DNA from 4 places in the Streptomyces sp. CS113 genome. Region 1 is predicted to be linked to each of the others. Evidence: riboswitches for the same ligand, from Rfam matches in the RefSeq annotation. Region 1 holds a riboswitch; each other region holds the start of a gene.

The links. A riboswitch is a leader RNA that binds a small molecule or an ion and turns the genes downstream of it on or off. The one in region 1 is predicted to bind cyclic di-AMP.
Region 2: linked by a shared signal. The riboswitch ahead of rpfA (resuscitation-promoting factor protein RpfA) and the one ahead of B9W62_RS05240 (M23 family metallopeptidase) in region 1 are both predicted to bind cyclic di-AMP.
Region 3: linked by a shared signal. The riboswitch ahead of B9W62_RS20450 (M23 family metallopeptidase) and the one ahead of B9W62_RS05240 (M23 family metallopeptidase) in region 1 are both predicted to bind cyclic di-AMP.
Region 4: linked by a shared signal. The riboswitch ahead of B9W62_RS15080 (C40 family peptidase) and the one ahead of B9W62_RS05240 (M23 family metallopeptidase) in region 1 are both predicted to bind cyclic di-AMP.

What each region holds. Positions count from the first base shown of each region.
Region 1 covers NZ_KZ195574.1:1,210,300-1,215,726, forward strand. The annotation lists gene B9W62_RS05225 (MBL fold metallo-hydrolase) at 1-715, opposite strand, end outside; gene B9W62_RS05230 (TetR/AcrR family transcriptional regulator) at 868-1,488, shown strand; gene B9W62_RS05235 (SGNH/GDSL hydrolase family protein) at 1,547-2,332, opposite strand; gene B9W62_RS05240 (M23 family metallopeptidase) at 2,568-3,515, opposite strand; cyclic di-AMP (ydaO/yuaA leader) riboswitch at 3,520-3,677, opposite strand; gene B9W62_RS05245 (tyrosine-protein phosphatase) at 4,102-4,899, shown strand; gene B9W62_RS05250 (DUF6126 family protein) at 4,933-5,052, opposite strand; gene B9W62_RS05255 (helix-turn-helix domain-containing protein) at 5,049-5,427, opposite strand, start outside.
Region 2 covers NZ_KZ195574.1:5,153,590-5,159,016, reverse strand. The annotation lists gene eno (phosphopyruvate hydratase) at 1-1,164, opposite strand, end outside; gene rpfA (resuscitation-promoting factor protein RpfA) at 1,404-2,132, opposite strand; cyclic di-AMP (ydaO/yuaA leader) riboswitch at 2,136-2,302, opposite strand; gene B9W62_RS23040 (transglycosylase family protein) at 2,486-3,478, opposite strand; gene B9W62_RS23035 (cytochrome P450 family protein) at 3,622-4,941, opposite strand; gene B9W62_RS23030 (nucleoside triphosphate pyrophosphohydrolase) at 4,938-5,427, opposite strand, start outside.
Region 3 covers NZ_KZ195574.1:4,597,231-4,602,657, reverse strand. The annotation lists gene trmB (tRNA (guanosine(46)-N7)-methyltransferase TrmB) at 1-48, shown strand, start outside; gene B9W62_RS20460 (PrsW family intramembrane metalloprotease) at 59-1,513, shown strand; gene B9W62_RS20455 (aldo/keto reductase) at 1,533-2,477, opposite strand; gene B9W62_RS20450 (M23 family metallopeptidase) at 2,640-3,683, opposite strand; cyclic di-AMP (ydaO/yuaA leader) riboswitch at 3,695-3,851, opposite strand; gene B9W62_RS20445 (PP2C family protein-serine/threonine phosphatase) at 4,076-5,296, opposite strand.
Region 4 covers NZ_KZ195574.1:3,483,789-3,489,215, reverse strand. The annotation lists gene B9W62_RS15090 (hypothetical protein) at 1-283, shown strand, start outside; gene B9W62_RS15085 (tellurite resistance/C4-dicarboxylate transporter family protein) at 261-1,277, opposite strand; gene B9W62_RS15080 (C40 family peptidase) at 1,305-2,495, opposite strand; cyclic di-AMP (ydaO/yuaA leader) riboswitch at 2,502-2,684, opposite strand; gene pcrA (DNA helicase PcrA) at 2,939-5,427, shown strand, end outside.

The DNA.
Region 1 (5,427 bases):
CCCAGGACGCCCAGAGGGTGTGCTGGGTGTTGCGCAGCCCGCGTCCGCAGAAGTGCCGGGCCGGGGTGGCGGTGAGGGTGAGGCCGCCGACGCGCGTCGACTCGTGCCAGTCCAGCTCGCGCAGCCGGTCGGGGGAGACCCCCCAGTGTTCGAGGTGGCCGCCGACGCCGAGCGGCACGGCGAACACGGTGTCCGTGCCGGCCAGCGCCTTGATCGTCGGCATGTCCAGGTGGTCGTAGTGGTCGTGGGAGATGACGACGACGTCGACCGGGCCCAGGGCGGCGAGCGGCAGCGGCACCGGGTGCAGGCGCCTGGGGCCGGCGAAGGCGAACGGGGAGCAGCGCTCGCCCCACACCGGGTCGAAGAGCACGCGCTGCCCGTCGATCTCGGCGAGCACGCTGGAGTGGCCCATCCAGGTCAGCCGGAGGCCGGTGGCGGCCGGCCGGGCGAGGTCGGCCAGGGTGGTGGCGTGCACTGGAATCGGTCCCTGCGGGGACCGGCGCTGCCTCGCCTCCTTGTTGAAGTAGATCTTGGCGAATTCGGCGGCCGATCCGGAGGGCCGGGTCCGGGCGGTGCCGCCGGGGTTCTGGAAGACGCCGTCGCGGAAGTGCGGCGATCTGCGGATGCGCGCCATGCGCTCACCGCTCGGGTCCACGCCGAAGGCCGCGGGCCGCGGCACGCTGAGCCCGGAACTCGGGGAACGGAAAGCGGCCACGGTACCTCCAGGTGGAGTGGTTCAGGCTCTCATGATGGTCGTCTCGTCCTACGTCACCTCGAACGACGGATGTCACATCCGTGTTCCCCCCGGTCCACCGCGACCGGCGGGAGCGTCACCGCACGTCCGGGCGCCTGTATAGGGTGACGTGCGTGGGGAGAGTCCGGTTGAGCGTGGCGGAGCGGCGCGAGGAGCTGCTGGGCGCCGCCATCGAGCAGATATCGGCGCGGGGCGTGGCGGCACTGCGGATCGCCGACGTGGCCGCTGCGCTCGGCGTCAGCAACGCCCTGGTGCTCTATCACTTCTCCACGAAGGAGCGCCTGGTGGCGGCCGCGTTCACCCATGCCGCCGAGGACGATCTCGCCCATCTGCGGGGGCTGCTCGCCCGCCGTACGTCGGCGTTGCGCCGCCTGCGGGCGGCCGTGCGGTGGTACGCGCCGACCGGTCCGGCCAAGGGCTGGCGGCTGTGGATCGAGGGCTGGGCGGCGGCGCCCCGCGAGCCCGCGCTGCGGGAGGTCACCCGCGAGCTGGACCGCCAGTGGAAGGCGGCGATCGCCGGGGTCATCGCCGAGGGCGTGGCCGCCGGTGAGTTCTCCTGCCCCGAGCCGGACGCCGCGGCGCTGCGGCTGACGGCGTTGCTGGACGGGCTGGCGGTGCAGCTCACGTCGTACACGGGCACGGTGTCGCGGGCCCGGGCGCAGGAGTGGGTGGACGAGGCGCTGGCCCGGGAACTGGGCCTGGAGCGAGCGGCCCTGGCGCCCACGCGGCGCTGACGCCCGTCCGTCCGCCGTACCCCGTGCGGCATGCACGCGGTCCGTCCGCTCCCCGCCGTCAGGCCACCGCGGCGATCCGCGTCTTGATGTCGTCCGGGGACAGGGTGCCCTTGGCCGTCACGTGGTCGCCCGAGGACTCGCCGCGCAGCCGGCGCCCGATCCACGGCACCAGGTACTCGCGGGTCCAGTGCACGTCGTCGCGCCGGACGTCGAGCGTGCCGCGCGGCGGCAGGGGCGGCCACGGCTGGTCCGGTTCGGCCGGGACGCGCAGGCCGAGGGCCTGTCCCGCGCGCAGTGCCACCCGGGTGTGGCCCTCCGGCGACAGGTGCAGCCGGTCGGCGTCCCACGCCCTGCGGTCCTGGACGCTCCTGAGCGACCACAGGTCGAGCACGGGGCAGCCGTAGCGGTCGGCGATGGCGCGGACGTGCCCGTTGTACGTGGCGATCTTGCCCCGCAGGTGCTTGAGGACGGGCACCCCGCGGGTGTCGAAGCCGGTGGTCACCAGGACGGTGCCGGCCGCGGCGGTCAGCGCGGCCACCGCCAGTTCGAAGCGCTCGGCGACCTCGTCGGGATCGGTGCCGGGCCGGATGATGTCGTTGCCGCCGGCCGCGAACGAGACCAGGTCCGGCGCGCAGGCGACGACCCGCGGGACCTGTTCCGCCACGATCTGGTCGAGGAGCCTGCCGCGCACGGCGAGGTTCGTGTACGTGAAGTCGCCCTCGGGGCGCCGGTCCGCGAGCAGTACGGCGAGCCGGTCCGCCCAGCCGACGAACGCCCCGTCCGGGCCGGGGTCGCCGACGCCCTCGGTGAAGCTGTCCCCCACCGCCACGTACGACCCGATCACTGCTCTGCTGTCACTCTTCGAATCGTCTGCCACATCCGCCCATGATTCACCTTGGAATGTGACCTACGCGACCGTAGGAAGGGGTTGACGGGCGGTGAGAAAGGCCACGCCTAAAGTGTTCGTCAATTCCGGAATACATCGGGGAACGGATACGCCGGACGCCGGACACGCCGAAGGCCGGACCCGGGGATCGGGGTCCGGCCTTCGGGGCGCGGAGGCTGCGCGGGTCCGGTCGTCAGACGGAGACGCCGTGCGAGCGCAGGAACGCGATCGGGTCGATGTCCGAGCCGTAGTCCGGCGTGGTGCGGATCTCGAAGTGCAGGTGCGGGCCGGTCACGTTACCGGTGGCACCGGAGAGGCCGACCTGCTGACCCGCCGTCACCGACTGACCGGCGGAGACGGAGAGCGAGGAGAGGTGGGCGTACTGGGCGTAGTGGCCGTCGGCGAGCTGGATGACGACCTGGTTGCCGTACGCGCCGCCCCAGCCGGCGGAGACGACGGTGCCCGCGCCGACGGCCTTCAGGGAGGTGCCGGTCGGGACGACGAAGTCGGTGCCGGTGTGGTAGCCGCTGGACCACATGCTGCCGGACTGGTGGTACGGGGTACCGACGGTGCCGCCCACGACGGGGGAGGTGTAGCCGCTGGTGGTGCCCGCGGACTGGGTCCCGGTGTTCGAGGAGGCGGAGGAGTCCGAGGAGGAGGCCTTCTCGGCGTCCGTCGACTTCTTGGCCGGCTTCTCGGCGGCCGGCTTCTCGGCGGACTTCTGCGCGGGCTTGTCCGACTGCGCGGAGGACGGCGCCGCGGACTTGGCGGCCTGGGCGCCGATCGACAGCTCGAGACCGGGGTGGATCAGCGACGGGTCGGAACCGACGGCCTCGCGGTTGTCCGCGTAGAGCTTCTTCCAGCCACCGTCGACGTGCTGCTCGTCGGCGATCTTCGAAAGGTAGTCACCGCTCTTCACGGTGTAGGTGCGCGAGTCGGAGTTCTTCTCGGCGGCGGCCTTCTTGGCCGCCGCCGGAACGGACTGCGTGGCCTGCTCGGAAACGGAGTGCGCGGGAGCGGCGTTGGCGGCGGCGGCACCCATCAGCGGGAGTGCGAGCGCGGCGCCACCGGTTCCGGCGACGGCGATGGCGCGGGTCAGGCGCATGGCCCTGGTACGGCGGTGCTTACCCTTCGCGGGCATGGCGAATTCCTCTCCGGCGCCTGCGAGGTGAGCTGTCGGGTGCGGGCTGGAGATGCCCGGCCGCGCCGAAACGCGGCTTTACCCCAAGCCGTTCCGGGAACCGGAACAGGCAGTTCTACCTGTGGGTCCCCCGCTCCTGCCGTGTACGGGTGGTGGATGAGTGCGGGCTCCGGTCGGCGGCAGGATTAGGCGTCCGTCCGGATCGGTGGTGAACGTAAGGGACCAGGACGCGCAGGGACAAGCGAGAGGTTCCTCCGTCCGGTGTTCCGATTGATCCTTTACGGGAATTACCGGTAACCCTGCGTCGATTTCCGTCGCGCCGTTTTTCCTTAAAGGCCTTGAGAAACAGCTGAATTACGTGAACATGACGGGCAACACACGGTCACGGATATGACGCTGCTCACGCGCCCCTCACCCACCCTCCGCCATTTCAGGCCCAGTTGTTATGAAGGCACCAATTCGGACAGAAGGCTCTTATCGGCTCGCACTATCCCTCGGAGCATGATTTCGCGCGCGGGTCATGCCGTATCGTCGTGGGACGCCCGCCGGCGAGCAGCGGCGGCGGCGTGGACTGGGAGGAGCCCCCGTGACGCAGCAGGTCCCGTCGACCGAGCCCGAGCTGACCGGAGTGCGCAACTTCCGGGACGTGGGCGGACTGCCGACCGTGGACGGCCGGCGGGTGCGCCCCGGGGTGCTGTTCCGCAGCGGCCACCTGGCGCACGCCACCGGCGAGGACACCGCGTTCCTGGCCTCGCTGGGCCTGCACACGATCTTCGACTTCCGCAACGCGGCCGACCAGAAGCTCGAGGGGCCGGACGTCGAGCTGCCCGGCGTGCGCAATGTGAACCTGCCGCTGAGCGATCCGGCCGACGGCGCCGAGTTCTGGAAGATGGTCCGCGACGGGGACCTCGACCAGCTGCACGGAATCCTCGCCGACGGCAAGGGCGCCCAGCGGATGATCGACTCCTACCGCTCGATCGTCACGGAGCGCACGGCGGAGCACTCCCGCATCCTGCACGCGCTCGCCGAGGACAGCGTCCCCGCGCTGATGCACTGCGCGGCCGGAAAGGACCGTGCGGGCCTGTCCATCGCCGTCACGCTGCTCGCCCTGGGGGTCGAGCGCGAGGCCGTCGTCGAGGACTACCTGAAGTCGAACGCCGCGCACCGCCGCTACAAGGTGCGCCGCAGCGGCTCCGCGGCCGCGGCCTACTCCCCCGAGGTCATGGAGCTGCTCAGCCCCCTGTTCGACGCGCGCGCCGAGTACCTGGCGGCGGCCTTCGAGACCATCGAGGAGACGTGGGGCGGCGTCGACGCGTACCTGGAGAAGGGGCTGCGGCTCACCGCCGGGACCCGGGAGCGGCTGCGCGAGCGGATGCTGGACTGAGCCGGGGCACCCGGCACCCGCCCGCGGACGGCGCTATTTGGCGCCGACCTCGAACAGCAGGTAGAGGAAGCCGCCGAAGACGTGCCCCAGGGCGATGTAGATGATCAGCCGCACCCACAGGGCGCGCGGGAACTTCTCCTGCATGGTACTCATGGCATCTCTCCGGGGTTCGGGCCGGCGGCCGGGCCGAGGCACAGGGCGGCCGCCGGGCTTTGCAGCAGGGTGTGGACGAAGAGCAGCTCGACCCCGTCGGGGTCCTGGGCGGCGATCCGGTGCGGGGTCATCGAGTCGAAGTGCGCGCCGTCCCCCACGGTGAGCCGGTGCTCGGTGTCGCCGAGGCGCAGCCGCAACCGGCCCCTGAGGACGTGGAGCCACTCCTCACCGGGGTGCACCCGCACGACGTCGCCCTGGGAGCCGTACGGCACCTGGACGCGCAGGGCGTGCATGCCGCGGCCCGGCGCTCCGGCCCGGTAGTACGTCCAGCCGCCCGCGCTCGTGGGTTCCATGTCGGCGGCGCGCACGACGGCG
Region 2 (5,427 bases), 3.9 Mb from region 1:
GCCGGTCTTGATCTGGCCGCAGTTGGTGGCGACGGCCAGGTCGGCGATGGTGACGTCCTCGGTCTCGCCGGAGCGGTGGGACATCATGCACTTGAAGCCGTTGCGCTGGGCCAGCTCGACGGCGTCCAGGGTCTCGGTCAGCGAACCGATCTGGTTGACCTTGACCAGCAGGGCGTTGGCCGAGTTCTCCTCGATGCCGCGGGCCAGGCGCTCCGGGTTGGTGACGAACAGGTCGTCGCCGACGAGCTGGACCTTGTCGCCGAGCTTGGCGGTGATGGTCTTCCAGCCGTCCCAGTCGTCCTCGAACAGCGGGTCCTCGATGGAGACCAGCGGGTACGCCTCGACCAGCTCGGCGTAGTACTCGGTCATCTCGGCGGCGGTGCGCTCCTTGCCCTCGAAGGTGTAGGAGCCGTCCTTGTAGAACTCGGACGCGGCGACGTCGAGCGCGAGGGCGATCTGCTCGCCGGGGGTGTAGCCGGCCTCCTTGACCGCCTCCAGGATGAGGTCGAGGGCCTCGCGGTTGGAGCCGAGGTTCGGGGCGAAGCCGCCCTCGTCGCCGAGGCCGGTGGCCAGGCCCTTCTTCTTCAGGACCTTCTTGAGGGTGTGGTAGACCTCGGCGCCCCAGCGCAGGGCCTCGGAGAAGGACTCCGCGCCGATCGGGGCGATCATGAACTCCTGGATGTCCACGTTGGAGTCGGCGTGCGAGCCGCCGTTCAGGATGTTCATCATCGGCACCGGCAGCAGGTGCGCGTTCGGGCCGCCCAGGTAGCGGAACAGCGGCAGGTCGCTGGCCTCGGAGGCGGCGTGGGCGACGGCGAGGGAGACGCCGAGGATGGCGTTGGCGCCGAGCGAGCCCTTGTTGTCGGTGGCGTCCAGGTCGAACATGGCCTGGTCGATCAGGCGCTGCTCGGTGGCGTCGTAGCCGACCAGCTCCGGGCCGATCTGCTCGATGACGGCGAGCACGGCCTTCTCGACGCCCTTGCCGAGGTAACGGCTCGCGTCGCCGTCGCGGAGTTCGATGGCCTCGAAGGCACCGGTGGAGGCGCCGGACGGAACGGCGGCACGACCCGTGCTGCCGTCGTCGAGGCCGACCTCGACCTCGACCGTGGGGTTGCCTCGGGAGTCCAGGATTTCCCGGGCTACGACGACGTCGATGGACGGCACGAGCATCTCCTTCTTCAATGTGACGCTTCGGTGTGACGCGCGGGTCCCGCGGGACCCGCGGCGGCTCTGCGGGACCGAGCCTAACCGGCTCCGGGCGATCGGCCAGCCGATCGCCCACCCGCTGGACAGAACCGAGAGTAAATTGTTTCCGAACGGAACAAAGGCGGAATGTGAAAATCCCGCCCCGGTGCGTACGGGGGAACACGCACCGGGGCGGGAGTCGCGGGGGCCGCCGCCGCTTACTTCAGGTGCAGCTGCTGGCCCGGGTAGATCAGGTCGGCGTCGTCGACGATGTCGTCGTTCAGCTTGAACAGCTTGGCCCAGCCGCCCTTGACGTCGTGCTCGTCGGCGATCGAGCTGAGGGTGTCGCCCTTGACGACCTTGTACTCGCCGTCGCCCTTCTCGACCTTCTTGCCGGTCGGGGTGGTGACGGTCTTCTTGGCGGGCTTCTCGGCCTTCGGCTCGGCGGCCGGACGCTCGGAGGAGCGGGAGGCCTTCTGCTCGGTGGAGCGCTCGGCGGTGGAGCCGCCGCTCTGGCTCTGCGAGCTCTCGGAGCTGCCGGAACCGCTGTCCTCGGAGCCGCCGCCGGTGTACGCGGCGCCCGACAGGCCGGTGCCGCAGACCGGCCAGGCACCCTTGCCCTGGCCCGCGAGCACCTTCTCGGCGATCTGGATCTGCTGGGACTTGCTCGCCTGGTCGGCGGTGGAGGCGTACTGCGTACCGCCGTAGGCGGCCCAGGTGGAGGCGGAGAACTGCAGACCGCCGTAGTAACCGTTGCCGGTGTTGATGGACCAGTTGCCGCCGGACTCGCACTGGGCGACGGCGTCCCACTCGGACGCGGTGGCGGCGGAGGCGTTGCCGGCCGCCATCAGCGGGGCGGCGACGGCGGCACCGGTGACGCCGGCGACGGCGATGACGCGGGTGGCCTTGGACGGACGACGGTGCTTGCCCTTGCCGGAAAACAGCATGGTTGATCCCCTCACCGACGCCTGCGAGGTGAGCTGTCGGGTTCGGGCCGGTTGAGTTGCCCGGCCGGGTTCCTCGCGGAACTCGGCTCCACCCCTAGCCGCTCCGGCTCAACTGCCCGGTGCGGCACTTACCTTGGGTCCCCCGCTCCTGCCTTCGGCGCTTGACGCGACGACTGTTCCCGTACGGCCGCTGGCAGGATTCGGCGTTGCGGCTGTCGGGGCCCGCGGTGGCGAGCGGTCATGACCGTAGACACGCGCTCCGCGGATTTTCAAAGACGATCACGGCTTCTGAGACCTATCTCTCACGAGATCCAAAAGGGACATACAGTCTCTAACCGTGACGCGAACTCCCCCTACTTTTCGCCCGATTCGCCCGTGACCGTGAGCGTCTGACCGGGCAGGATGTGGTCGGGGTCGGCGCCGACGACGGTCTCGTTGTCGGCGTACAGCGCGTGCCACCCGCCGTCGACCTCAAGGGAGTCGGCGATGGCCCAGAGAGTGTCGCCGGTGCGGACGACGTAACGGCCGTCCCCGGCCTCCCGCTCGTCACCGTCGCGCGAGGCGTGCCGGCCCGTCGCCGAGTCCGTACGGCCCTCTCCCGTCGCACCCTCGTCCGCACTGCCGCCGCGGTGCTTGCCGGAGCCGGACGAGCCCTCGGTGCCCTGCGGTTCGGCGCTGACGGAGGGGTCGGATTCGGCCGAAGTGTCCGGCTTGGCGGTTTGGTCCGCACCCTCGGACGAGGCGTCAGGCGACGCCGAGGAAGAGGCAGAAGAAGAGGGCGAAGGGGACGAAGAGGACGCTCCGGACGTCGACTCCGACGTGTCGGCCGCACCGGACGAGCCGGTCGATTCGGGCGTTTTGGTGGTCGTGGGCGTTTTGGACGACTTGGTGGTGTCCGTCTCCCCCGAGGCGTCCGTACCCTCCGACGCCCCGTCACCGGCCGCGTCCGAGCCGCCGCCCGCGACCCCGGAGTCGTTGCCCAGGCCGGCGAGCAGACCGCAGGTCGGCCAGGCGGCGATGCCCTGGTCCGCGTGCATCTTCTCGGCGATTCTTATCTGCTGGGAACGACTGGCCCGGTCGGCACTGGGGGCGTAGTCCAGGCCGCCGTACTGCTCCCAGGCCTCCTGGGACAGTTGCAGGCCGCCGTAGTAGCCGTTGCCGCTGTTCTGGCTCCAGGCGCCGCCGGTCTCGCACTCGGCCACCTGGTCCCAGGCCGCCGAGCCGGCCGCGTGGGCGCCGGTCGCGCCGAGCAGCGGAATCGCGATGGCAGAGCCGGTCACTCCGGCGGCGACGACCAGAGCGGGTGCCTGGCGGGGGCGGCGGTGACGACCGTTCCCGGAGAGCATGCGACGACCTTTCACAAGACGACGGGGACCACGCGGCGGATGACGCTCGACACCACGTTGATCCGTGAACGTATAGGGAGATCATCACTTGTCACAAGTTCATGCCGCGCAGATCACGTGAAGATCACAGAGTTGAGCGCGTGTCACTTTTGCGTCGGCGACGGACCGTTGCCGGCCGATGACGCGGGCGGGGTGAACGAGACGGGCAAGGTGCGCAGACCTCGCATGATGAGGCCGCCGCGCCACCGGAGTTCGGCCGGGTCCGCGGCCAGGCGGAGGTCCGGCAGCCGGGTCAGCAGCGTGGCCAGCGCCGTCTGCCCCTCCAGCCGGGCGAGCGGGGCGCCGAGGCAGTAGTGGATGCCGTGGCCGTACCCGAGGTGCTGGCTGTCGCGGCGGGCGAGGTCCAGGGTGTCCGGGTCGGTGAACCGCTCCGGGTCCCGGTCGGCGGCGGCCAGCACGACGAGGACGGGGTCGCCCGCCGCGACGTCCTGTCCGCCGATGGTCAGCGGCCGGGTGGCGAAGCGCCAGGTGGCCAGCTCCACCGGGCCGTCGTAGCGCAGGAGTTCCTCGACGCCGGTCTCCAGCAGGCCGCGCTCCCCGGCGGCCAGGGAGGTCTGGAGCCGCTCCCGCTGCTCGGGGTGGGTGAGCAGGGCGTACGTGCCGTTGCCCACGAGGTTGACCGTGGTCTCGAACCCTGCGAAGAGCAGGATGAAGGCCATGGCCGCGGCCTCGTTCTCGGTGAGGTGCTCACCGTGGTCGGAGGCGCGGATCAGGCCGGAGATGAGGTCCTCGCCGGGGGCGGGCTCGGGTGGCAGCGCGGCCCGCTTGCGGTGGATGAGGTCGGCGAGGTAGCCGCGCATCTTCTTCACCGACCGGGCTACACCGCCCCGCGGGCCCCCTTGGTGACGGATCATCATGCCCGCCCAGTCCCGGAAGTCGTCCTGGTCCTCGCGGGGGACGCCGAGCAGGTCGCAGATGGCGTAGATGGGCAGCGGGAAGGCGAAATCGTGGATCAGGTCGGCGGAGCCGGTGTCCGCGAACCGGTCGATGAGACCGTCGGCCAGCTCCTGCACCCGGGGCGCGAACTCGGCCACGCGACGCGGGGTGAACGCCTTGCTGACCAGCCGCCGCAGCCGGGTGTGGTCGGGCGGGTCGATGTTCAGCAGATGGGTCATCAGCTCGGCCTTCCGCTCCCCCGGAATGCCGGTCTTGCCCTTGGCGTGCGCGGGCTCGTCGTGGTGGGCCGGGTTCTTGGAGAGCCGCGGGTCGGCGAGGGCCTGCTTGGCGTCGGCGTACCGGGTGACCAGCCAGGCCTCCACTCCGCTGGGCAGCCGGGTGCGGTGCACGGGGGCGTGTTCGCGCAGCCAGGCGTAGGCGGGGTAGGGGTCGCTGGCGAACTCCCAGGTGAACAGCTCGGGGGCGGGGCCGGAGGCAGGGCCGGGGACGGCTGGGCGGCCGGTCATCCCTCGACCGCCCGGATCGCGTCCCGGTAGGCGCGGGCCGCCGCTCTCAGGGCCGCCTCGGGGTCGGTGCCCTCGGCCTCGGCGCGGGCGGCGAGGGCGAGGAGTTCGTAGCCGATGTCCTTGCCGGCGGGCAGCGGGACGTCGAGGCCGGCGGTGCGGACGCGGGAGTGGAGCTTGGCGGCGAGGGCGAGGCCGGGCTGGCCGAGGGGGACGCCCTCGGTGACCGAGGTGCGCTGCTTCTCGGCGGCCTTGGTGCGCAGCCAGTGCTCCCGGACCTCCTCGGGGGTGTCGGCCGTCTCGTCGCCGAAGACGTGCGGGTGGCGGTGGACGAGCTTGTCGACGATGGTGCCGGCCACGTCGTCGACGGAGAACGGCGCGTCGGGGTCCTCCTCGGCGATGCGGGCGTGGAAGACGACCTGGAGCAGCACGTCGCCCAGCTCCTCCCGCAGCTCGTCGCGGTCGCCGTCCTCGATGGCCTCGACGAGC
Region 3 (5,427 bases), 3.4 Mb from region 1:
CTGCTCTTCCGTCGCGTACCGCACAAGGAGCTGCCCCCCACCGGTTAGGGTCCATGCCGTGGCCACCTGTCCCCCGTATCCGACCCGTGCGCACCGGCATACGCACTGGTGGCAGCACACCTGGGTCCGTTACGGCGCGCTGATCACCCTGCTCGCGCTCTCCGGCCTGGTGATCCTGGCCCTGGTGCGCGAACAGACGGGTACGCAGGGGTTCCTGGTGGGGCTGGGCCTGGCGGTGCTGCCGGTGCCGCTGCTCATAGCCGCCTTCCGCTGGCTGGACCGGGTGGATCCCGGCCCCTGGCGGAACCTGCTCTTCTGCTTCGCCTGGGGGGCCTGCGCGGCGGCGCTGATAGCGATCGTCGCCAACAGTTTCGCGACGCGCTGGATAGCGACCGCGACCGCCGACCCGGCCGGCGCGGACACCCTGGGCGCCACGGTCATAGCCCCGGTCGTCGAGGAGTCCGCCAAGGCCGCCGCCGTCCTCCTGGTCTTCCTCTTCCGCAGGCGGGACTTCACCGGCATCGTCGACGGCGTGGTCGTCGCCGGGGTCACCGCCACCGGTTTCGCCTTCACCGAGAACATCCTGTACCTGGGCACCGCCTTCGGCACCGATCAGCTGACCGGCGACAGCGGCATCGCCTCCGTCACCGCGGCGACCTTCTTCGTGCGGGTGGTGATGTCGCCGTTCGCGCACCCCCTGTTCACCGTGCTCACCGGCATCGGCTTCGGCATCGCCGCGCTCTCCCCCGGCCGGCACCACCTGCGACGGGCCCTGCTCCCGCTGGCCGGGCTGCTGCTCGCGATGGGCATGCACGCCCTGTGGAACGGCTCGGCCGGGTTCGGCGAGTACGGCTTCTTCGCCGTGTACGCGGCGTTCATGGTGCCGTCCTTCGGCCTCCTGACCTGGCTGGTGATCTGGACCAGGCAGCGCGAACTGGCCACCGTACGGGCCGAACTGCCCGCGTATGTCCTGGCGGGATGGCTCACACCCGTGGAGCCGTACGCGCTCGGGTCGATGCGGGCCCGCCGCATCGCCCGGCAGTACGCCCGCCGCCACGCGGGGAAGGAAGGAGCGCGGGCGGTGGCGCGGTACGAGGCCTGCGCGACCTCGGTGGCGTTCCTGCGGCGGCGCGGACGCCGGGGCAGGGCGGGCGCCGACTTCACGGCGCGGGAGCGAGCGCTGCTGGAGGCCCTGTGGCACCTGCGGGGCGTGGCCCGCCCGGCGCTGGACTACGCGGCCCGGGCCACGGCACCCCCGCCGCCGCCCCTGCCGCGGCCGGTACCACCGTGGGCGTATCCATACGGCGGGGTGCAGGACGGCGGGGCGCAGGGCGTGTACGGCGCCCGAACGGCATCCGCCCCGTACGCCCCGCACCCCGCACCCACCCCGTACGCCCCCTACGCGCCGTACCCGCCGTACGGACCGCACGCGCCGTATCCCGCCCCCTCCGCGCCGTACGGCCCGCACGCGCCGGGCGGCCCGTACGCGCCGCCCGGACCCCACCGGCCGTAGGTCCGCGCCGTGCGGACGGTCAGGCGGACGCCCGGGTCAGCCGTCCGATCTCGTCCTCCGTCAGGCTCAGCCCGGCCACGCCCAGCAGGGCCGGCAGCTGTTCCACCGTGCGCGCGGACGCGATCGGCGCCGCCACCGTCGGCCGGGCGGCCAGCCAGGCCAGGGCGACCGTGGCGACGGGGGCTTCGTGGGCCGCGGCGATCTCGTCCAGGGCGGCGAGCACCCGGCGCCCCCGCTCCGTCTCCAGGTGCTTGGCCGCGCCACCCGCCCGCGGGCTGTCCACGTCCGTGCCGGGCCGGTACTTGCCGGTGAGGAAGCCGGCCGCGAGGGCGTAGTACGGCACGGCCGCGAGACCGGCCTGCTCGGCGAGGTCGCGCAGCTCGCCCTCGTACGTGTCGCGGGAGACCAGGTTGTAGTGCGGCTGGAGGGCGACGTACCGGGCGAGGCCCTCGCGGTCGGAGAACTCCAGGGACGCCGCGAGCCGTTCGGCGGAGATGTTGGAGGCGGCGATGTACCGCACCTTGCCGGCCTTCACCAGCTCGTCGAGCGCGCCGATGATCTCCTCGACCGGCACCTCGGGCTTGTCGAAGTGGGTGTAGTAGAGGTCGATGTGGTCGGTGCCCAGGCGGCGCAGCGAGGCGTCGGCCGCGGCCCTGATGTTCGCGGCGGACAGGCCGGGGTACTCGGGGTGCTGGCTGACCTTGGTGGCGAGGACGACGTCGTCTCGGTTGCCGCGGGCCGCGAGCCACTGGCCGAGGACGGTCTCGGACTCGCCGCCGCTGTTGCCGTCGACCCAGGCGGAGTAGGAGTCGGCGGTGTCGACGAAGTTGCCGCCGGCCGCCGTGTAGGCGTCCAGGACGGCGAAGGAGGCGTCCCGGTCGGCGGTCCAGCCGAAGACGTTGCCGCCCAGGGCGAGGGGGAAGACCTCGAGGTCGGAGGAGCCGAGCTTGCGCAGAGAAGTCATGTACCGAGTCAACAACCGCGTCGGAGCAGACCATCCCGGCACGCACCCGCGCGCACGCAAAGATCCCGCAAACCGGCAGCCCTGACGTCGGGGGGTTGCCGTCAGGACCGCCGGGGATCAGCGGGGCGATTCAGGGGCCGGGCGCAGCGGGGACGCGGCGGATCAGGGCGTGAGCCCCTTGCTCTGCAACCAGGCCATCGGGTCGATGCCGGTGCCGCCGTCGGTGTGGACCTCCAGGTGGAGGTGGGCGCCGGTGACGTTGCCGGTGGCGCCGACGCGGCCGATGACGTCACCGGTGGTGACCTTCTGGCCGACGCTGACGTTGATGGAGGACTGGTGCGCGTACCAGAGCTCCGTGCCGTCGTCGAGGGTGAGCACGGTCTTGTAGCCGTACGACCCGTCCCAGCCGGCCGACGTGATCGTGCCGCTGTGCACCGCCTTGAGCAGCGTGCCCGTGGGGGCGGCGAAGTCGAGCCCGGTGTGGTGGCCGGAGGCCCAGAGGGAACCGGCCTGGTTGAAGGTCGAGGAGATCGTGTACGAGGAGGTCGGCAGCGTGTACTGCTTGGCCAGCTTCGCGAGCCGTTCGGCCTCGGCCTTCTTCGCGGCCTCCTCCTCCGCCTTCTTCTTGGCGGCGGCGGCCTTCTCCTTGGCCTCCTTCTCCGCCTTGGCGGCGGCTTCCGCGGCCTTCTTCTCGGCGGCGGCCTGGGCCTCGGCGGCGGCCTTGGTCTCGACCTGCGCCTGCTGCTGCTCGGCCTGCGCCATGATCCGGGCCCGCAGCGACTCGCCGGCGTCGGCGGTGCCGGTGCCCTCGGAGCTGTCGGCGGCGACGGCCTGGGTGATGCCGCTGAGCGGGGTGGCGGAACCCTCGGGCTCCGGCTCCTCGTCACCGCCGGGCATGAGCGAGCCGACGTTCGGCAGGTCCGGCATCGAGATGGACACCGGCGGCTTGCCGGTCTGCGCGCTGGCCATGCCGCCCGCGCCGACGGCGGCTATGACACCGACGCCGAGGACGGTGGAGCTGCGGGCGAGCCCGCCGCGCTGCTTGGCGACGCGGTGCCGGCCGCGCACGGGGCGGATGGACTCCGCGGTGGGGTTCCACTCCTCCCAGGGACCCTCTTCGGCGCGGGGGGCGTCGTAGCCGAAGGTGTCGGTGCCGTGCCCGCTGGGCACGAACGGGGCCTCGGGGGCAGGCCGGTTGGACGCCACGTGGGCGTACTCCTTTCCTTCCTTCCGCCTACCGGGTTAGCTGACGGGTTCGGAGCAGGAAGGTCTCCTACGGGTGTCTGACGGCCGTGTCTCCACGGCGTCATACGCCCGATTCACCCCAATGTGGTGGTTCCCCGGTTCCCTTGCGGGATTCGGCGCGTGCGCACGGAGCCGCCTTCTGTGACGGCTGGGACGACCGCGCTGCGTTATCGAACGTTAATAGACGCGAGGCTCCGATTCCAAGCCGTTCCTCTTGATCATTAACGGATACGGCCGGGACGTACCCCTCACGACCGGTGAAAACCGGGCGAGTTGACCCCGCTTCAGTATTCCCCTTCACGTCAGGTTTTTCTGACGGTGTATCAGTTGTTATGCGGAGGGGGGTCGTACTGTCACGGCTCGTGACAATGATCATGGTCGCCGCGCCGGGGCCGCCGTACGGCGAGCAGTGCCATGTCGTCCGCCATGCCGCCCCCGGAGTGCCGGCGCACGTCCTCGGCGAGGGTGTCGAGCAGGGTCTCCGGATGCGGGAAGACGCGGCCGGCCAGCCGTGCCTGCGGATCGTAGAACTCGCCCTTCGCGTCCCGGGCCTCGGTCAGTCCGTCGGTGTACAGCAGCAACGTGGCCCCGCCGGGGAAGGCGACCTCCTCCGCGCGGTCGGGCCACACACCCAGCTCGCCCATGCCGAGGGGCAGCGCCGACTCGCGGGCGGGCAGGGGCCCGAGGGTGCCGTCGGCGTAGAGCAGCAGGGGCGGCGGATGGCCGCGGTTGACGATGCGGACCGTCCCGTCGCCGTGCGGGAGTTCGGCGAGCACGGCGGTGGTGAAGCCCTCGAAGGCGTCCAGTCCGTCGCGCCGGGTGCCCTCGCGGGCCAGCGCCCGCTCCAGGCGCTGCGCCACCGCCTCCAGCGTCGCCTCCTGCTCGGCGGCCTCGCGGAAGGCGCCGATCACGACGGCGACGGCGGCCACGGCGCCCATGCCCTTGCCGCGCACGTCCCCGACGATGAGCCGGACGCCGCGGGCGCTGTCCTGCACGGCGTACAGGTCGCCGCCGATGAAGGCGTCCGCCTGCGCGGCCTCGTAGCAGACGGCGATCTCGAAGCCCGCGATCCGCTCGGCGGGCTGGGGCAGTACGGCGCGCTGGGCGGCCTCGGCGATCTCGCGGACCGACACGAGGCGCTCGCTGCTGCGCCGGACCAGGCCGTTCACGATGACGGCCAGCACGGCGACCGTGGCGATGGTGATCAGCTCGGTCAGGGAGTCGACGTAGTGGATGACGCCCTTGCCGAACTGGAGGCCGATGACGACGGCGACCACGGCGACGCCGGTGAGCGCCGTGCCGCGCCGCGAGTAGAGCGGTGCGGCGACCAGGGGCGCGGCCGTGTAGAGGGGGCCGGCGGTGAAGTACCTCGGGGTGAAGACGTCGTACAGGATGGCGACGACGATCAGCAGCACGGGGAGCGCGTGCACGAAGGCGCGCCCGTACCCGGTCCGCCGGCGTGGTGGTGGCGCCGGGGGCGGCGGAGGCTGCGGTTCGTCGCCGAGGCCCGGGTCGGGCACGGGATCGCCGGGGAGTCGGCCGCCGGCTCTGGCGTACGCTCCCTCGTCGTCCACGTCACCTGGCCGCACCACTCGTCTCCCGCCGCCCCGTACGTCCGCGCCGGCACGTCCGCGCCGCTTGCCGTCCCGGACTCCAGGTTTCCGGGAGCGGGGGCGGGCGGCGAGCGGTGAGGGGCCGACCGGAT
Region 4 (5,427 bases), 2.3 Mb from region 1:
GACCCAGATGAAGGCGATGGGCCAGGGCACGGCCCGGTTCACCCCCGCGATGCTGCACGGCGCGCTGACGATGCTGGTCACCGGCGCCGTCCTGGTCGGCCTCAACCAGGCCCAGGACTACTCCGTCGACAACGTCAAGATCGGCGTCAAGCTCGCCGTACTGATCGTGATCCTCGGCCTGGTCTACGTGAAGCGGGACGAGGAGAAGGTGGAAAAGCCGCTGTTCGCGCTGGTGGGCGGGCTGACCCTGGTCAACGTCTTCATCGCGGTGCTGTGGACCTGACCGTCGCACCGGGGTCCGCTGCCGCGGACCGCAGCCCCGCCCGGGCCCGTACGACCGCGCCCGCGGCGACCGCCAGCCACCCGGCCACCGCGATCCACAGCAGCGCCCGGCCGGGCACGTCCAGCCACGGGACGTCGACGACGGCGGCCACCGACAGCGTCGCCGCCGCCGTCATACCGAGCGGGAAGACGGTCGACCAGCGGCGCACGTCGTAGCGCAGGCGGGGCCAGGCGATCTCCGCCGCCAGGAGCACGGCGTACCAGGCGAGGTCGAGCGTGAGCAGGAAGACCGTCACGTCGTGCAGGACGGCCTGGTCGTCGGCGTTCCACAGGTACATGCCGGTCCCGGCCGCCGCGAGCAGCTTGGCGCCGGCGAGGGCCGAGATGGCGAGCGCGCCGCCCGCCACCCAGTGGTCGCCCGAGCCCCGGGCCACCTGCCGCAGATCGAAGCGGAACAGCGCGATCAGGTAGAGCACGATGCCCAGCCAGAACGGCACCAGCGCCGCGTGCGCCAGCCAGGGCGTCGAGGTGGCCGCGGCCAGTGTGGCGGCGAGCACGGCGAGCCCCTCCGTGGCCACGCAGCTCAGGAACACCGCCCCGGGCATCCGCCGCCCCCAGTGCCGCACCACCAGGAGCAGCAGCCACGGCCACAGCAGGGCGGCCAGGGCCAGCAGCACCGCCGCCAGGAGCGACCAGCCGAGCAGCGAGAAGCGGGTGCCGAGCACGGTCGTCGCGGCGACGGCGGTGAGCGCCCCCGGTGTCCCGGCCCGCTTCACCCACTGCGCCCGGTCGGCCAGCAGCAGGTAGACGAAGTTCGCGGCCAGTATCAGCCAGGCGGCGCACGCCAGGACCAGGGCGATCCGGGACAGGACCTCGCGGCCCGTCAGATGCAGGGCGACCGACACGATGCCGGTCGCCATCACCGCGGCCCCGGCCGCCGGTGGACGCTGCGCCCACCAGGCGCGCAGCGCGGAGGGATGGGTGGCCGATGACATGGGCCCGATGCTAAGGACCCGCGGCGATCAGGCCGGGCGCACCACGCTGTAGATCGACGACTCGCCGTCGTAGAAGATCGACTCCTCGCGGACGTACGCGCCCGGCTTCGGCGCGTGGATCATCATGCCGTCGCCGATGTACAGGCCGACGTGGCTGATGTCGTCGTAGAAGAAGACCAGGTCACCGGGTTGTGCCTGGGAGACGGAGACGGTCGTGCCGGCGTTGACCTGGTCGTAGGTGACGCGCGGCAGGGTCACGCCCGCGGCCTTCCAGGCGGCCTGGGTGAGGCCCGAGCAGTCGTAGGAGCCGGGGCCCGTGGCGCCCCAGACGTACGGCTTGCCGATCTGGGCGCGGGCGAAGGCGATCGCCTTCTCGGCCTTGGTGCCGTTCGAGGTGCCCGGCGTCGACGAGCCCGACTCCGACGTGCCGGTGCCGCCGGAGCTTCCCGAGGATCCGGAGCCGCTCTCCTGCTCGGCGGCCTCCTCCCGGCGCTTGCGCTCGGCCTCCTCCTGCGCCGCCTGCCGCTTCGCCAGCTCGGCGGCCTTGCGGGCGGCCTCCTGCTGCTTCTTCTTCTCGATCGCCGCGAGCCGGGCCTTCTCCTCGGCGGTCAGTTCCGAGAGCAGCTCCCGCGCGGTGGCGAGTTTCTTCTGGACGGTCGCCTTGGCCGTCTTCAGGTCCTTCTGCGAGTCGGTGAGCGTCTCGAGGCTCTCGGTGGCCTCGCGGCGCTTCTTCATCGTGTCGGACTGCTGGGTGACGTAGTCGTCGACGGCGGTCTTCTGCCGGCCGGTGAGCCGGTTCATCAGCTGGTTCTGGTCGAAGTAGTCCTGCGGCGAGTCCGCGAGGAGCAGTGTCGCGGTCTCCGGGACCGAGGCGCCCGTGCGGTACTGGGCGGAGGCGAAGGAACCCAGCTCCTCGCGCGCGTCGTTGAGCTTCTGGGTGCGCTGGGCGACGTCGTCGAGGAGGGTGTCGACCTTCTTGCGCTGCTTGGAGGTCTTCTCCTTGGCCGCGTTGTACTTCTCGGTCGCCGACCCGGCCTGGCGGTAGAGGTCGTCGACCTTCTTCTCGACCTCTTCGAGGGTCGGCCGGTCGTCCGACGGCGTGGCGTTCGCCGTCTGGGACAGCAGGGCGACGGAGGTGAGGGCCGCGGTGGCGAGGGCCGGGGTCCGTATGCCCGCGACGCGGGGACCGGTGGGACGCGACTTGCGGTGCGACGCCAAGGAGGCGACTCCTTCCAGTGCTCCGCCTACCGGGTTAGCTGTCGGGTTCGGGCGGTGTGATGCGGAAGGGTTGCCCTACGGCGAGTCCGTCCCTCACGGAGGGCGGTGTCGCCGATTCACCCCAAAGTTCTCGGTTGGGTCCCCGGCTCCGGCTGCCGTGCGGCGTACCGGACTCGGCGGAGGCCGCGCGGCCCGGCGAGGTTCGCCGGAGGGGGTCGAGCGGCCTGCCCCGCACCGTAGCCAACTCGTGTGGCCGCTGTGAAGGTTGGTGGGTGATATGCCCGATACATTTTCGTGACCTTCTGTTCGGGTGCCTCCGGGGCGGTCATGGGCGTCACTCTTCGTGGTTCCGCTGGTCGCAGGGCGTGTCCGCGCCCGGGAGCGGTGGGCATTTTCCGGGGTGGCACCGGGTTGTCGGTGGGGCGCCCTAGACTCGGAGAGCGATGAGCAGCCTCTTTGACGACAGCTTCCTGGCGAGCCTCCAGACCCCCCGGGGTCACGAGGAGGAACCCCCGCCGCCGCCCGAGGACGAGCACGGACCGGAGCCGGTGCCGCACGATCTGTTCGGCGGGAAGTTCGACGCGCCTCCGGAGCGGGAGACCCACTACCGGGACGGCGCCCCGCGCCCCGCCCTGGACGCCGCCGCGCTCCTGGAGGGGCTGAACGAGTACCAGCGGGCCGCCGTCGTCCACTCCGGCTCCCCGCTGCTCATCGTGGCCGGTGCCGGTTCCGGCAAGACCCGCGTCCTCACCCACCGCATCGCCCACCTGCTGGCCGAGCGGAGCGTCCACCCCGGGCAGATCCTCGCGATCACCTTCACCAACAAGGCCGCGGGCGAGATGAAGGAGCGCGTGGAGCAGCTCGTCGGCCCGCGCGCCAACGCGATGTGGGTGATGACCTTCCACAGCGCGTGCGTGCGCATCCTGCGCCGCGAGTCGAAGAGGCTCGGCTTCACCTCGTCGTTCTCGATCTACGACGCCGCCGACTCCAAGCGGCTCATGGCGCTGGTCTGCCGCGACCTCGACCTGGACCCGAAGAAGTTCCCGCCGAAGTCCTTCAGCGCCAAGATCTCGAACCTGAAGAACGAGCTGATCGACGAGGAGGACTTCGCCGCGCAGGCTGCCGACGGCTTCGAGAAGACCCTCGCCCAGGCGTACGCGATGTACCAGTCGCGGCTGCGCGAGGCCAACGCCCTCGACTTCGACGACCTGATCATGACCACGGTCAATCTGCTGCGCGCCTTCCCGGACGTCGCCGAGCACTACCGCCGCCGCTTCCGGCACGTCCTGGTCGACGAGTACCAGGACACCAACCACGCCCAGTACGCCCTGGTGCGCGAGCTGGTCGGCGTGCCCTCGGAGCACCCCGTCGACGTGCCGCCGGAGGCCGAGGTGCCGCCCGCCGAGCTGTGCGTGGTGGGCGACGCCGACCAGTCGATCTACGCCTTCCGCGGCGCCACCATCCGCAACATCCTCCAGTTCGAGGAGGACTACCCGGACGCGACGACGATCCTGCTCGAGCAGAACTACCGCTCCACGCAGACCATCCTCAGCGCCGCCAACGCCGTCATCGAGCGCAACGAGTCCCGCCGCCCGAAGAACCTGTGGACCAACCAGGGCAGCGGCGCGCAGATCACCGGGTACGTCGCCGACACCGAGCACGACGAGGCGCAGTTCGTCGCCGACGAGATAGACCGCCTCACCGACGCGGGCGAGGCCAAGGCCGGAGACGTCGCGGTCTTCTACCGGACCAACGCGCAGTCCCGTGTCTTCGAAGAGGTCTTCATCCGCACCGGCCTGCCCTACAAGGTCGTCGGCGGCGTCCGCTTCTACGAGCGCAAGGAGGTCCGGGACGTCCTGGCCTACCTGCGGGTGCTGGCCAACCCGGAGGACTCGGTGCCGCTGCGCCGCATCCTCAACGTCCCCAAGCGCGGCATCGGCGACCGTGCCGAGGCGATGATCGACGCGCTCTCCCAGCGCGAGAAGATCAGCTTCCCGCAGGCGCTCAGGCGCGTCGACGAGGCGTACGGCATGGCCGCGCGCTCCGCGAACGCCGTCAAGCGGTTCAACACGCTCATGGAGGACCTCCGTACGATCGTCGAGTCCGGCGCCGGACCGGCGACCGTCCTGGAGGCGATCCTCGAACGCACCGGGTACCTCGCGGAGTTGCAGGCCTCCACCGACCCGCAGGACGAGACCCGCATCGAGAACCTCCAGGAACTCGCGGCCGTCGCCCTGGAGTTCGAGCAGGAGCAGGCCGAGGGCGAGGAGTCGGGGACCCTGGCCGACTTCCTGGAGAAGGTCGCGCTCGTCGCGGACTCCGACCAGATCCCGGACGAGGAGGACGGCGACGGCGTCGTCACCCTGATGACCCTGCACACCGCCAAGGGCCTGGAGTTCCCGGTCGTCTTCCTCACCGGCATGGAGGACGGCGTCTTCCCGCACATGCGCGCCCTCGGCCAGGCCAAGGAGCTGGAGGAGGAACGGCGCCTCGCCTACGTCGGCATCACGCGCGCCCGTGAGCGCCTCTACCTGACCCGGTCGACGCTGCGCAGCGCCTGGGGCCAGCCGTCGTACAACCCGCCCTCGCGGTTCCTGGAGGAGATCCCGGCCCCGCACCTGGAGTGGAAGCGGACCGGGGCGAACGGTCCCGCGCCCTCCGCGCCGGTCTCGGGCGTGGCGGCGTCGCTGTCGTCGTCGCGTTCCCGCTCGTCGGCGTCGGGCGCGTCCGGCTTCGCCACCCGCAGGTCGGCCGGCGCCGAGCAGCCGACGGTCTCGCTGGCGGTCGGCGACCGCGTCACGCACGACCAGTTCGGACTCGGCACGGTCGTCGGGGTCAAGGGCACCGGGTCCAACGCCGAGGCGACGATCGACTTCGGGGACACCAAGCCGAAGCGGCTGCTGCTGCGGTACGCGCCGGTGGAGAAGCTCTG